Hydrogenovibrio crunogenus: one gene and its partner. The protein of the gene in region 2 interacts with the protein of the main gene of each other region in a pairwise test. Links are inferred from orthologs where the notes say so. Each region holds a gene or a part of one and is shown on either strand. Other genes may lie near its edges.

Region 1 (7,988 bases), 1.4 Mb from region 2 along the record:
GCCGCCTGAGTGCGATAGAATGCAGGTGGCGTTACCAGGCAACGCCCACAGATTTGTGTCTTCGACATTTTTTCAGCACAGACAGGACAACACCGGTCCGGTCGAATCATTTTTTTCAATAACTCGGGCGCTAAATCAACCGATGTACCTTTTTGTTCCGTTAACGCACAGACCGGTGGAAACAACCACTTTTCAAATCGGTTCATATTTCTTAAGATAGTTTGCTTGCTAAATAAGCTATAATAACGTAACGAAATGCAATAATGGAAAGAAGATATGGCACTGGGTGACGTACGCAACGATTGGACTCTCGAAGAGATTAAAGACATTATGAATCAACCGTTTAACGACTTGATGTTTCAAGCGCAAACGGTTCATCGTCAACACTTTAATCCAAATGAAATCCAAACCAGTACACTGGTTAACATTAAATCCGGTGGTTGTGCGGAAGACTGTGCCTACTGCTCTCAAAGTGCCCGCAACCAAACCGAAGTTGAAAAAGAGCAGATGATGGAAGTGCAAGAAGTCATTGAACAAGCTATGGCCGCCAAAGAAAAAGGTGCCACCCGTTTGTGTATGGGCGCGGCTTGGCGCAACCCGACCAAAAAAGACTTCCCACGCGTACTGGAAATGGTACGAGTCGTTAAAGATTTGGGATTGGAAACCTGTCTGACTCTCGGCATGCTGAATGATGATCAAGTCAAGCAATTGAAAGAAGCTGGGCTGGATTACTACAACCACAACCTGGATACATCAGAAGCGTTCTATCCTAAAATCATCACGACCCGAAGCTATCAAGACCGTTTGGAAACCATTGATAAGGTGCAGGAAGCCGGTATCAATGTCTGCTCCGGAGGCATCATCGGCATGGGCGAGCAACACAAAGACCGTGCCGAACTTATCCGCACTTTCGGCACCATGCGCCATCATCCTAACTCAGTTCCGATCAACTTATTGGTACCGGTTGAAGGCACGCCTTTAGCCCATATGAAAGATAAAACCGATTCTTTCGAGTTTATCCGAGTCATCGCGACGGCACGGATCGTGATGCCACAAACTTACGTTCGATTATCTGCAGGCCGAATGGAATTGACTGACGAAGCGCAGGCCTTATGTTTCCTTGCAGGCGCCAACTCGATCTTTTACGGAGACAAGTTGTTGACGACCGACAACCCAGAAGCTGGGCATGATGAGCAATTGTTCGCGAAACTCGGTATTCAAATGCAGCAAAATGCCAAAGCGGAAGCCGCGGCCAAAAAACTCGCTGAACAAACCACAGAGCTGACCGCCTAACCCTGCGTACCAGTTTCTTATATGGCCATTGAATCTATCAAAAACCGTTTTGCGCCGGTTTTAGCAAAACGGGAAGCCGAAGCACTCTATCGCCGCCGTCCACTCGTCACGTCTCCACAAACGGCCGAGATGCAAATCAATGGATTACAGGTCATTAACTTTTCCTCGAATGACTATCTCGGCTTAGCCAATCACCCTGCACTCAAACACAGTTGCGAAACCATTCAAGACCTCAGTTATGGCTCCGGTGCGGCCCATCTAGTCACGGGACATCACTTGGAACATCATCTGCTGGAAGATGAACTGGCCGACTGGTTAGGTTGTGATCGTGCTTTACTGTTTTCCACTGGCTATATGGCCAATTTAGCGGTTCAACAGACCCTGATGCAGAAAGGCGATTGGATCATTGCTGACAAACTGAACCATGCCTCTCTGATTGATGGTGCACGGTATTCCGAAGCCGAGCTTAAACGTTATCCTCACTTGGACATGCAAGCATTGGAAGCACGCTTACAAAAAGCACAACAGGAAAACCGCCAATGCTTGATTGTCACCGATGGGGTCTTCAGCATGGACGGAGACTGTGCTCCATTAAAAACCATTCAAACATTAGCCAAAACCTACCAGGCCTGGCTGTTTTTAGACGATGCTCATGGCTTTGGCACGCTGGGAGAACACGGTAAGGGAACATTGGCGCATTTCAACCTCACTCCAGATGAAAACACCATTATCATGGGGACACTGGGTAAAGCATTTGGCGCATCAGGTGCCTTTGTGGCCGGCAGTGACGTGCTTATCGAAACCTTGATCCAAATGGCTCGACCTTATATTTACACCACGGCCATGCCACCTATTAATGCTCGAGTCGCACGTACCGCTCTAAAACAAGTTCAACAGGCCGATGCGGAACGCGAAAAGCTAAAACGCAATATCGAACACTTTCAAACTGGAGCAAATCAACTCGGTCTGACTCTATGGCCATCAGACAGTGCCATTCAACCCGTAATGCTGGGCGACAGTCTGCAAGCCATTCAATGGTCCGAGGCTTTAAAACAACAAGGACTTTGGGTCACGGCCATTCGCCCACCAACGGTACCTAAAAATACCGCCAGACTCCGGGTGACGCTATCTGCAGCACACACTGCGCAACACATTGAAAAATTATTACAGGCTTTAGCTCAGTGCCAAGATGATTTTCCAACATCAAACACGTAAAATAGCGCCATGGAAGAAATCACCCTGCATACTGACACCCTGCCTTATCTTGGCAACTTACCCACTGAGCAAGTCGAAAGCTTGACACTCATACATGGCTGGGCGGCAGAAAATTCGATCTGGGATGATTGGGCAAAAGAAACCCTTTGCCCCTATTTCGAAGTCACTCTGATTGAGTTACCAGGGTTTGGACAAAGCCCCCCTTTTGAAACGCTGGCACAAGAAGACATCAATGCAGCCTGGTTGGCAGTTTTAGACGCTCAGCTCCCCGAGCAGACCCATTTATTAGGCTGGTCACTCGGTGGATTGCTGGCACAACAACTGGCTGAGCAGTTTCCAGAAAAAATCAAGACCCTTACTTGTCTCGCATCTACCCCCCGTTTCGTGCAGAACGATGGCTGGAAATGGGCTGTCAGTCCACCATTGCTTACTGATTTCATCAAAGCGATGGGCGTTGAGTATGGCGGTGTGCTGAAACAGTTCTGGCGATTACAACTGCAAGGTTCAGACAATGCGCGCCCCTTAATGAAAAAACTCACTCAACACATGACAAACCGACGTTTGCCGCATTATTTAGGATTGATACAAGGTTTGTATCTACTGCGTGACATTGATAACCGAGACTTATTGTTAAGATTGGAACAGCCAACCTTATGGCTACTGGGAGAACATGACCCTTTAATTCCGAAGGAATTAATAGAAGACCTTGCAAGCCTTCAACCAGATGGTAAAACCTGTCTAATTTCAGGTGCCAGCCACATGCCTTTTTTTTCACACCCGGAAGAAACGGCGCAACAACTGATTCAATTCCTTCAAGCGCACCCTTACAAAGCGGCCCCTTAAGATATGCAAAAATTCAGCAGAGCTCATATTCAAAAACATTTTAATCATGCTGCCGTCAGTTATGATGAAGCCGCCGTGCTGCAAAGACAAGTCGCAAGCCATGTTGATGAGCGTTTAGAACTAGTCATTATCGAACCTAAGAGCATTTTGGATGTCGGAGCAGGGACAGGGATCTTAACCCAAAAACTGATACAACGTTACCCAAACGCCAATATCGTCGGACTGGACTTGTCTCACAACATGCTTGAAAGGGCACAGAAAAATCTGGCTCGTTCACACTGGAAGGGGTTACCAAAGTTTCTATCAAACGTATTGGGATTGACAAAGCCTCAGGCTAAATTCATCAATGCTGATGCCAATCACATCCCGTTAGCCGATGACTCGGTCGATTTGATTGTCACGAACCTGATGTTGCAGTGGTGTGATGATCTGGACACGGTCTTTCAAGAGTTTCGTCGCGTATTAAAACCTGAAGGGTTACTAATGCTCACTACTTTCGGGCCTGACACGTTAAAAGAACTGCGCCAGGCCTGGTCAAAAGTGGACGGTCAGGAACATGTCAATACTTTTATTGACATGCATGATATCGGGGATGCCTTGATTCGCAACGGCTTTGGTCAACCCGTCATGGATGTTGAGCACTTTACACTGACTTATGAAAAACCCATTGGCGTTTTAAAAGATTTAAAAGCGATTGGCGCCACGAATGCGACTGAGAACCGTCAACATGGTTTAATGGGTAAACAGCGTTTTATGCAAATGCTGGAAGCCTATGAACAACAACGTCAAAATGGATTAATCCCAGCAACTTATGAAGTGATTCACGGTCATGCTTGGGCTACTCCCGAGGTGATAAAAGGACCCAACCGTAATCGTGAAGGGATAGTGGAAATCAGCCTAGATGAGTTCGCCAAACAAACCCAATCGCTTTAAAGATGACGCAACCCAACCACCTGATTCACCCCTTGTTGTTCTAGCTGTTTTTTTAGCTTAGTGGCGGCATTATTTAATGCCTGATCCAGACTTTTAACCGCTTGGCCTTTTAAATGAATTTGATTGCCCCCAACTGAACTCCCTTGGCTTAAAATATCAATATTCAACACCACGCGTGCAATATGAAATCCATAGGCTTGAGATGAATTAAGCTGGGTTCTCAAACGAACCACCGTTGCTGAATTTGAGGCAACTGAGGTCGCCACTCGGAATCCTTTCTGACTCAAGGCATGTTGAATTAAACTCACCCATTTTTGACTGGGTTGATCCGCTTCAATTTTCCACTGAATTTGGGATTTTAATTGATTGGCTTGGTTTTGATAATGCGTTAAAAACTGTCGGTAAGATCGTAATGAAACAGTTGGATTTAACGTTTCCAGAATCCTGAGCGTCTGTTCGAATGTTTTTAATGAATCCAGGCTGTTTTGATAAAACAGATACTGTACTAAAGCACTGTTTTGGGATTGGTTTTGTTCCGCCGCAGTTAATAAAGAAACCTGTTGTTGCACTTGTCGCTTCAAGTCGTTAAATAATTTTTTCTTACTCACTTTCAGCAATGCGACATATTTATCATACGACAATCGCTCCACTTCCAAAACCTGGTAATCCTGGATGGTGATCTCAGAAACTTGAGAACGAATCTGCTTCTGTGTGGTTCGATCGACAAGCGTATAAGTCGATTCTTTAACATTCAACCGAGTTTCAAAATCAGACGCCACCTGAATACTTAGCTGAGAAGCAATGTCCACTAACGCCGCTTGAATCGCCGCTTTTCTAGAAGTCCCTTCTCCTGCACCGTATAACGCCTTTCCTGCCTTGTCAGTCGGTAACTGTAAAAACCATCCCGGCATCGGCTTTTCAGCCGTCGACAAAGGCTGAGTGCTTTGTGTACTGCACCCTTGTATGAGAAGAATCAACCAGACTACATTCCAAAGCTTCATGCCATATCCTTTTATCGGGAAATTTGTGATAACGCTTTTTCACGCTTCAGCATGATTTGATCAATTCGAACCACAGCTTGGTTAATTTCATCCACAGGCTCTTTCTGAAGTTTATCCGCCATTAAATAAAGACGTTTTGCATCTTCCAATTCACCTTGTGCTTCTTTAACCACCCCTAAATTATAAGCTGCTACATAGGATCGATTCTGAGTTGAAGTCAACAACGTCCCTAATAGTTGTTCTGCTTTATCCAAGCGCCCAGCTTCAATATAATCAATGGCGATGTCTAATGTATTTTCTTGTTTCGAGGTGTAATCTAAATCAGGATCATCGAGTAATGAGACCGACATGGTGGTGTAATGAGGCGTCAACTGATACACAAATTCATTGGCGATTTCACTCGCTAATTTTCCTAAGCCATCAGACTTGGAAGGTAAAACATTACGATCATCTTGACAGTGCTTCCACTGGTAATTTTTTGAAAAAGCATCGGCGTAAATAATATCGGCTTTACTCACATCCGTCATTTTAATATTCGCGCTCAAATCAATACTGCGGCTAAGACATGAAACTAGGTAAGATCGAATCTCTTTACACTTATCATCAATACATTTTGTCCGTTTTTCATAATGACGATTGTCTTTAACCGACGCTGAAATCACTTCACCAGAGATAAAGGCTTGTGCGCCTAAAATCTCTCCAGCTTCAACCATATTTGAATCGTTAACCACGCCGCTGTATTGCAGTTTCTGTTCTTCTAAAATGCGATCCATTTCGTTTCGGCTAACCGTTGTAAAGTACTTCTGACCATCCACAGTTTGGTTTGCCAACAAAGCCTCTATCTTGCCTGCCAAACCGACTGTATCGTCCTTGAAATCGGAAACGGCGATTTGTTTTGTTTGGGCTGCACGGTCAATCTTAGCAGGCTCCAACACCTGAATCTTTACATTTTTTGAGCACCCTGTAGAGGCCAGCACCATCCAAGCCGCCATAGCGAAAAACATGCCTTTCATCCGTAATGACATTTTCATTTACCTGTTTTATTTAATCACTTCAGGCAGCGCAGCCATTTGGACCTTTTTAGGAGCTGCCAACCTATTATTTTGTCCTGGCTTTACACGGAAGTAAGTGACCTGACTGCGCATCTCTTCCGCTTCGCTCTTAAGCATATCGGCTGCATGCGCTGTTTCTTCGACCAATGCCGCATTTTGCTGGGTCACACCATCCATGTCTTCAACCGCTTCATTGATCTCCTCAATACTCTTCGTTTGCTCGTTATTGGCTTTTGCAATGTCTGAAATAAAACGGTCCATCTGTAAAATCATTTCCAGAATGGATGAAAACTCCTGTTCTGATTTCGCAACCAATCCTTCACTGTGCGCCACCTGACTCACGCTCGTTTCAATCAAGCTTCGAATTTCTTTGGCGGCTTCTGCAGACTTTCCAGCCAAGGTACGAACTTCACCGGCCACCACAGCAAACCCTCGACCCTGCTCACCTGCTCTTGCAGCTTCTACCGCCGCATTCAGTGCCAACAAATTGGTCTGAAAGGCAATAGAGTCAATCAGTCCAATAATGTCGGAAATTTTCTGACTGGATTCTGACAGTTCCTGCATCGAATTCATTGTCTGAGACATGACCGCCGCGCCACTATCCGCTTGAACTTTAGCTGATGAAGCTAAATCGGAAGCTTCTTTGGCGCTGTCTGCATTCTTACGCACGGTTTGCGTAATCGACTCCATAGAATTAACGGTTTCTTGCAAAGTAGATGCTTGCTGTTGAATACGGTCCGATAAATCCTGACTGCCTGAAGCTATCTGACTGGAAGCATCATTCACGGTTTGCGATGACAACATTAACCCAGACACCGCACCACTGACATTATCCAAAGAGGCATTTAAAGCCTCTTTCATCACATTTAACTTCCCTTGATAATCGCCTTCAATGCGTTGCGTTAGATCGCCTTTAGATTGTGCGACAATCACATCCACCGCTTCAGTCATACCATCTTCTAATTGGTCTAATGAGTGGTTAATATTGGTTTTCAACGCGTCCAATTCGCCCATCAAGTTGGCATTCAAACGGCTTGAAAACTCTCCAGCCGCGATATGCTCCATGGTCGCATTAATGCCGGTAACGGCTTCATGAGTGACTTTCATCGCATCTTGCAGATCGGACACCATCACAGAAAAATCCCCTTCAAACTGGGTTTGAGATTCAAAGTCATACGTGGCTTCCTTAATGCAATGAATCGCACGCTCAAGCTCGGAGATGACATCTTGAATCTTGTCCGCTGACATATTAACGTCTTCTTTTAGAATATTCAGATCACCTTTTGCATCCGCTTTATAGCGATGATCCAAATTGCCTTTCGACAAGGCGGATACCATATCAGAGACCCCTATCATTAATTGCTGAACCGACGTGACGTACAGATTAAAGTTCATCGCCATCCGACCGATTTCATCTTGATTTACCACTTCTGCCCGCACCGACAAGCTGCCTTCTTCCGAAGCTCTTGACAGTTTTTGTGTCAAAGATTTAAGCGGCTTCAATACAAAACTACGCATTCTCCAATACACTTGGATCAACAGCAGAATGAAGCCGCCTGTCATCGCAATTTGCGACACGTAAATCATAAAATACGTATCGCTTAACAATTTATCCAGAATGACCATCGGCTCTGAAACCACATGAGCACCC
Region 2 (7,774 bases):
AGCGTTCATTAAAGCCTTTTGATTATCCTGTGACGTCATCGGTCACAGGGGTGTTTGTTGAGTCAGCGGCTTTGGCAGAAGATTTACCTTCTGAAGTTGAAGTGTATGAGCTTTTAGAAGAAAAGATTTCGTTGATTGAATTGATTGAAGATGAATTGCTTCTAAATATTCCTTTAGCAGCCATTAATGATCAGTCTGAAATGGCATATGACAATCAACTGGAAGATGAAGAGGCTTCTTTAGAAGTCGATGAATTAGAAAAGAAAGAAAATCCTTTTGCAGTATTGCAGGGATTAAAAAATAACCCGAATTAAATTCAGGAGAATATAAAATGGCTGTTCAAAAAAGTCGAAAAACCCCTTCAAGACGTGGTATGCGTCGTTCTCATGATGCATTGTCTGCAACGGCAATCACTGTTGATGAAACAACTGGTGAACTTCACCGTCGTCACCATGTAACTGCTGATGGTTACTATAAAGGTAAAAAAGTCATTCAAGACAAATAATCTTTTTATGAGGATTTAGTTGGCGGCGCTGACTAGATCCTTCATTTCTTTTGTGTTTCTTCACGTCTACTATTTACTTTTTAGGATCTGACCTTGAGTATTAAAATTGCTATCGATGCGATGGGTGGCGACCATGGTATTAAGGTAACAGTACCTGCTTCATTGGAAGCGCTGTCCAAATTTTCTGATATTTCTATTGTGCTGGTAGGGAATCAATCCCTGATTGAAGCCGAACTTGCTAATCATAAGTATGACAAAAACCGTTTGTCTGTTGAGCATGCTGAGCAAGTTGTAGAAATGGACGATTTACCCTCAAAGGCTCTTCGAAATAAACGCAAATCTTCAATGAGAATCGCTTTGAATCTTGTAAAAGACGATGTTGCTCAAGCCTGTGTCAGTGCCGGCAATACTGGTGCTTTGATGGCCGTGTCTAAGTTTGTTCTGAAGACGTTACCGGGCATTGATCGACCAGCGATTTGTACTCAAATGCCCACCATGAAAGGACATGTTCATGTATTGGATTTGGGGGCCAATGTAGGCGCAGATGGCCAAAGTTTGGCGCAATTTGCTGTGATGGGGTCTGTTCTGGCGCAAGCGGTTGATAGCAATTCTCGCCCTAGAGTTGGGTTGCTTAATATCGGTGAAGAAGAAATTAAAGGTCATCAGCGCATTAAAGATGCCAATGAGATTCTTAAGTCTTCCGATGCGATTAACTATGTCGGCTATGTAGAAGGTGATGAAATCTTTAAGGGTGATGTTGATGTGGTCTCTTGTGATGGGTTTGATGGAAACGTGGCGTTAAAAGCCAGTGAAGGGGTGGCTAAAATGATTGCTTTTTATCTGCGTGCTGCCTTTAATAAAAACCTTTTGACCAAGCTAGCAGGCCTGGTGGTTTATCCTGTTTTGAAAGCTTTTAAGGCAAAAGTGGATCCAAGACGTTATAATGGTGCTTCATTTTTAGGGCTACGTAAAATTGTCATCAAAAGCCATGGTGGAGCAGATGTTTTTTCCTTCTATCATGCCATTGCGGAAGCGCGCTTAGAAGTGAATAAGAATGTTCCAGAGTTGATTGCAACAGAGGTAAAAACCATTCTTGAAACACATCGAGCGGATGATGTTCAAACCAGTGAATAAGTAAAAAGAAAGTTAAAATAACTTAAGGCGCAGCTAAAGCAGGTCTCATGAATCAAAGAATCTATAGTCGAATTGTTGGAACCGGTGGTTATCTTCCAGAGAAGGTAATGACTAATATTGATTTGGAAAAAATAGTCGATACCAGTGATGAGTGGATTCGAGAGAGAACAGGAATCGAAGAGCGTCGAATTGCAGCAGAACAGGAAACAACGTGTGATCTTGCTGAAAAAGCATCTTTACAAGCCTTAGAAATGGCGGGGCTAGAAGGCAAAGATGTCGAATTGATTCTGGTCGCGACTACCACGCCAGATAAAATCTTTCCCAGTACAGCTACCTTGTTACAACACCGTTTAGGAAATCGAGGTGCGCCAGCATTCGATTTGCAGGCGGTGTGCACCGGCTTTGTTTATGCGTTGAGCGTTGCTGACCAGTATATTAAAAATGGCATGTATAAACGGGTATTAGTTGTTGGCGCGGAGACATTGTCTCGTATTACGAACTGGAATGACCGCAATACCTGCGTTTTATTTGGAGATGGCGCTGGAGCGGTTGTTTTGGAAGCCTCGACTGAAACGGGTATTTTATCCACGCATATTCATGCGGATGGTCAATATGAAGAATTGCTACATGTTCCATCTGGTCCTTCTAAACTTCCTCAAACCGATGATGTGGCAGAAAAAACGATGTCAATGAAGGGGAATGAAGTCTTTAAGGTGGCAGTGAATACGTTAAGTAAAATTGCAACAGAAACGCTAGACGCCAACCAAATGCAAAAAGAAGATTTGGATTGGCTCGTGCCGCATCAAGCGAACTTAAGAATTATTAAAGCGACAGCTAAAAAGCTAAAATTAGGTGATGATCAAACCGTCATAACGGTTAATAAACACGCGAATACATCAAGTGCCTCTATTCCGCTTGCATTGAATGAAGCGGTGAGAGACGGGCGTATTCAAAAAGGCCAGACATTATTGTTAGAAGCGTTTGGTGGTGGTTTTACTTGGGGATCGGCTCTGGTTAAATTTTAACCTAAAATTTTTGTATAGCAGATAAATGCTTATCTCAGTAGCTTGTTAAACGATTAAAGTAACGTATTCGGAAGGACTTAATAATTATGTCATACGCTTTTGTATTTCCCGGTCAAGGCTCTCAGTCACTAGGTATGATGGCTGATATGGCGGCCAATTACCCTATTGTTAAAACCACCTTTGATGAAGCTTCATCTGCATTGGGCTATGATTTGTGGGATGTTGTGCAAAATGGTCCAGAAGAGAAATTGAACCAAACCGATATTACCCAGCCAGCAATGTTGACTTCTGGAATTGCAACATGGCGTGCCTTGGCAGAACAAAAAGAATTGTCACCAGCCTTTTTGGCTGGTCATTCATTAGGAGAATATTCAGCTTTGGTTGCTGCAGGCGTGATGACTTTGGCGCAAGGCGTTAGACTGGTTGCCGAAAGAGGTCGTTTAATGCAATCGGCTGTGCCAGCCGGTGAAGGTGCGATGGCCGCTGTTCTAGGGTTAGAAGATCAGCAAATTATGGATATCTGTGCAGAGCAAGACGGCGTAGTGGAAGCGGTTAACTTTAACTCACCTGGTCAGGTAGTTATAGCGGGTGAAAAGAAAGCAGTGGATGCGGCTTTACCCGCATTTGAAGCCGCAGGGGCTAAACGTGTGGTTCTGTTATCAGTAAGCGTGCCTTCTCATTGTTCTTTAATGAAGCCTGCCGCGGAGGCATTGGCAAAAGAGCTTGAAGGTATGACGTTGAATGCTCCCAATATTCCTGTTTTGCATAATGCGAGTGTTGAAAGCTATCAAGATGAAGCGTCAATTAAGCGTGCTTTGATTGAGCAGCTTTACCGTCCTGTGCAATGGGTTAAAACGATTGAGCAGATGAAAGAAAGTGGCGTAGATTCGCTTTATGAATTAGGTCCAGGCAAAGTTTTGATGGGTTTGAACCGTCGTATTGATCGTAAAATGGGGATGCAAGCTGTTTATGATTCGGCTACACTTACCGCATCAATAGAAACACTTTAAGGAAAGGTTATGTTATCTGGAAAAATTGCATTTGTAACTGGCGCAAGCCGAGGTATTGGTAAAGCGATCGCTTTGGATCTGGCAGCAAATGGCGCGACAGTTATTGGAACAGCTACCTCTGAAAAAGGTGCACAAGCGATTTCAGATTATTTGAGTGCTGCAGGTGCTCAAGGTACAGGGAAATGCTTAAATGTTACGGATGCCGATATGATTGCATCGGTTTTGTCTGAAATTACTCAAGAATTCGGAACCCCTACGATTTTAGTGAATAATGCCGGCATTACGCGTGACAACTTATTGATGCGTATGAAAGATGATGAATGGGATGATATTATTGATACCAATCTGAGTTCGGTTTACCGTATGTCAAAAGCCTGTTTACGCGGCATGATGAAAGCAAAACAAGGCGCTATTATTAATATTGCCTCTGTTGTAGGGGTTATGGGGAATGCTGGTCAAACCAACTATGCCGCTGCTAAAGCAGGCATTATGGGCTTTACCAAGTCTTTAGCCCGAGAAATCGGTGCGAAGAACGTAACCGTTAATACGGTTGCGCCAGGGTTTATTGACACCGATATGACGCGTGCGTTACCTGAAGAGCAACGTGAAGCATTAACACAACAGATTCCTTTAAAACGATTAGGAGAGCCTGAAGACATTGCTAAGACAGTTACTTTTTTAGCGTCAGAAGGCGGTAGTTATATCACCGGCCAAACATTAAATGTGAATGGTGGTATGTATATGATTTAACTGCCGTTTAATGTCTTTTTGGTCAAGAAGGCTTAAAGGGTTTGATTTGAATTCGCGAATGACGCCAAATTAGTTTTCAAAATAGCTTGAAAAAAAACAGAGATAAGGCGAAAATGAGCAAAATTTTTAAAAGATAAATTTTAACTTAATAAATAAACCGGAGAACATTCCATGAGCAGTATTGAAGAACGCGTCAAAAAAATTGTTGTTGAGCAATTAGGTGTAGAGGAAGATCAAGTTACAGCTGATGCTTCTTTCATCGATGATTTAGGTGCGGATTCACTAGACACAGTTGAATTGGTAATGGCATTGGAAGAAGAGTTTGATTGTGAAATCCCTGATGAAGAAGCAGAGAAGATTTCTACTCTAGCGCAAGCTACTTCTTATGTAGAAGCGAACTTAGATTAATTTCTAAGTGCGATTAAAAAAAGCCGTTTTTACGGCTTTTTTTGTTTCTGATATGTCAAAATATCAGGTAAGGTTTGGTGTGATTAATAATGAACTCTCGACACCTTTTATCCCATTATGGATAAAGAATCATGTTGCAGGCGCAACAAGGGGTGGTTAGGTACAGGTAATAGACAAAAGGTATCCTTGCCACTTTAGAGTAATGTTTAAGAAGGAATGAATATGAAAATGCGTCGTGTTGTCATGACGGGTGTCGGATGTGTGACGCCTCTTGGAAATACTGTAGAACAAACCTGGTCTGGCTTGTTAAAAGGACAAAGTGGGATCGATTTCTTAACGGCTTTTGATACTGAAAATTTCGCCGTTAAATTTGGAGGTGAGATCAAGGGTTTTGATATTACTGAGTATATTACCGCCAAGGAAGCCAAAAAAATGGATCCTTTTATTCACTATGGTTTGGCCGCAGGAACACAAGCCCTTAAAGATTCCGGTTTGGAAGTAACAGACGATAATGCATGTCGAATCGGTGTGTCTATCGGCTCTGGTATTGGCGGCATCGGATCGATTGAAAAACAACACGGTATTATGGAGAAATCAGGTCCTCGACGTGTTTCACCTTTTTTTGTTCCAAGTTCCATTATTAATATGGTTTCCGGTAATTTATCGATTATGCATGGTTTGAAAGGACCAAATATGGCGATTGGAACCGCTTGTGCAACAGGGACTCACAGTATAGGGGATGCCTATCGCATGATTCAGTTTGGGGATGCCGATGTCATGATTGCAGGCGGTGCTGAACATGCAACAACTCAACTTGGTGTGGCCGGGTTTGCGGCCGCCAAAGCTTTATCGACTCGTAATGATGACCCGAAAGGGGCGAGCCGTCCTTGGGATCAAGGGCGTGATGGTTTTGTACTGAGTGATGGTGCTGGTGCCGTCGTGTTAGAAGAGTACGAGCATGCAAAAGCCCGTGGTGCAGAAATATATTGTGAAATTGTCGGGTTCGGCATGAGTGGAGATGCTTACCACATGACAAAACCGGCTGATGGCGGAGAAGGCGGAGCGCGTTGTGTAACCAATGCGCTGAATAATGCCGGCATTACGCCAGAGCAAGTAGATTATATTAATGCGCACGGAACTTCTACACCTGCTGGAGATGTCTGCGAAGCCAGTGCCATTAAATCGGTGTTTGGTGAACATGCCCACCGTTTGGCTGTCAGTTCAACCAAATCCATGACAGGGCATGCTCTAGGTGCTGCAGGCGCTATGGAAGCAGTCTTTACGGCATTAGCCATCAAAGAACAAGTCTTACCCCCCACAATCAACTTAGAAACACCTGCTGAAGGGTGTGACTTAGATTTTGTACCTGGTGAGGCACGCCAAGCCAAGGTGACTTACGCTGTTTCCAACTCGTTGGGATTCGGTGGAACAAATGCGTCCCTGGTTTTTGGAAAGGTTTGATGCAGATTGATTATTCAATCTTAAGCCTAAAGTAAGGTCAGAGAATCGTTAATATGGCCGATATGTCGTCACAGTTGTTTCAAGTCCGTTCTGAGGCTTGTACAGCTGTCGATCTTCTTCAACTTCATCAGTTTCATTCTGACCGTTATCCTTTTTTGCTTGAAAGTGTTGCTCATGGCGCTTTGGGTCGTTATGACATTCTGTTTGCTTTCCCACAAGACAAGAAAATTTTGTCTTCGTTCGAGTCGGCTGAAAAGTTCTTAACCGAGTTTGAAGATTCTTTTAAAGCGGTAAAATGCGAAACAATTGAAACCGATTTACCCTTTACCGGCGGGTGGTTTGGCTATTTCAGTTATGATTATGCTCAGGTGGTTGAACCCTCCTTATCCCTACCTGTCTCTGAATTGCCACTCGCTATTTTAGTGCGTGTGCCCGCGGCCATTATTTATGATCATCAGACAGAGCAACTTCATTTCATTGTCGAAACCGATTTTTCACATTTATTGGATGAAATGCAGCGTGATTTTAACCATGCGAAAGTCGAGCCGCTCAAACGCCAGAAAATTCAAATTCAACAACAATCCGAAGAGCCTGAACAAAAATACCTAGAGGGTATAGAGGCCATCAAGGAATATATTTTGGCAGGCGACATCTTTCAGGTGAATTTGTCACGGGAATGGCAGCTGTCACTAGAAAATGATGAGTATCTGCCGCTGTATCAATCATTGAGAGAGCATAATCCAGCGCCTTTCGCTGCCTGTGTCAATTGGGGAGATTGGCAAATTTTAAGCTCTTCACCTGAACGATTGGTGCGCTATCAAGCACCTTGGGTAGAAACCCGTCCGATTGCCGGAACACGGAAACGAAGCCAGGATGACGCCGCAGATAAGGCATTGATTGAAGAGTTGATTTCTCACCCTAAAGAAATTGCTGAACACATCATGCTGATTGATTTAGAAAGAAACGACCTAGGGCGTATCTGTCAATCAGGATCGGTTGAGGTCAATGAGTTGATGGGGGTGGAAACGTATGAGCATGTGCATCATATCGTTTCAAATGTCAGAGGGCATTTAAAAGAGGGGATGACACCACTTGAAATCATTCATGCCACCTTCCCCGGCGGCACGATAACAGGGTGTCCTAAAATTCGATGTATGGAAATCATCGCAGAACTAGAGAAGATGCCTCGTCAGGCGTATACTGGTTCACTCGGTTACATTAATCGAGATGGTTCGTTAGATTTTAATATTCTGATTCGAACCATTTTGAAACAACATAACCAAGTTTCTTTTAGAGCGGGGGCAGGCATCGTCGCAGACTCTATTCCGGAACGGGAATTAGAAGAGTCCCGTCACAAAGCCAAAGGAATGTTGAATGCCTTAACGCTTTTTAAAGAGGAGAGTCGTGATGAGTGATATTGTACATACCTGGCTGGATGGTGATCCGATTTCAACGGATAAATTAGATCGTGGATTGTTGTA

Evidence for each region.
Region 1: the proteins of acpP (region 2) and GHNINEIG_RS10435 interact in binary tests that used the Escherichia coli proteins (3 or more experiments, as listed by UniProt). The link is inferred for Hydrogenovibrio crunogenus from one-to-one orthologs.

What each region holds. Positions count from the first base shown.
Region 1 is NZ_CP032096.1:2,187,926-2,195,913, forward strand. Bases 1,485-4,434 are described here. They hold GHNINEIG_RS10435 (alpha/beta fold hydrolase), read left to right. Parts: upstream 1,485-2,517; coding sequence 2,518-3,351; downstream 3,352-4,434. Other genes in these bases: bioF (8-amino-7-oxononanoate synthase), read left to right, coding at 1,485-2,508; bioC (malonyl-ACP O-methyltransferase BioC), read left to right, coding at 3,355-4,284; GHNINEIG_RS10445 (LPP20 family lipoprotein), read right to left, coding at 4,281-4,434. In the rest of the region: GHNINEIG_RS10420 (ComF family protein), read right to left, coding at 1-206; biotin synthase BioB, read left to right, coding at 277-1,293; more of bioF, read left to right, coding at 1,315-1,484; more of GHNINEIG_RS10445, read right to left, coding at 4,435-5,285; GHNINEIG_RS10450 (CsgG/HfaB family protein), read right to left, coding at 5,297-6,310; GHNINEIG_RS10455 (methyl-accepting chemotaxis protein), read right to left, coding at 6,326-7,988. UniProt on the Escherichia coli protein: The physiological role of BioH is to remove the methyl group introduced by BioC when the pimeloyl moiety is complete. It allows to synthesize pimeloyl-ACP via the fatty acid synthetic pathway through the hydrolysis of the ester bonds of pimeloyl-ACP esters.
Region 2 is NZ_CP032096.1:744,007-751,780, forward strand. The notes cover bases 3,478-6,213. They hold acpP (acyl carrier protein), read left to right. Parts: upstream 3,478-4,595; coding sequence 4,596-4,832; downstream 4,833-6,213. Other genes in these bases: fabD (ACP S-malonyltransferase), read left to right, coding at 3,478-3,674; fabG (3-oxoacyl-ACP reductase FabG), read left to right, coding at 3,684-4,424; fabF (beta-ketoacyl-ACP synthase II), read left to right, coding at 5,055-6,213. Outside these bases: GHNINEIG_RS03470 (YceD family protein), read left to right, coding at 1-314; rpmF (50S ribosomal protein L32), read left to right, coding at 332-505; phosphate acyltransferase PlsX, read left to right, coding at 599-1,639; GHNINEIG_RS03485 (beta-ketoacyl-ACP synthase III), read left to right, coding at 1,687-2,664; more of fabD, read left to right, coding at 2,751-3,477; more of fabF, read left to right, coding at 6,214-6,293; GHNINEIG_RS03510 (aminodeoxychorismate synthase component I), read left to right, coding at 6,347-7,708; pabC (aminodeoxychorismate lyase), read left to right, coding at 7,701-7,774. UniProt on the Escherichia coli protein: Carrier of the growing fatty acid chain in fatty acid biosynthesis.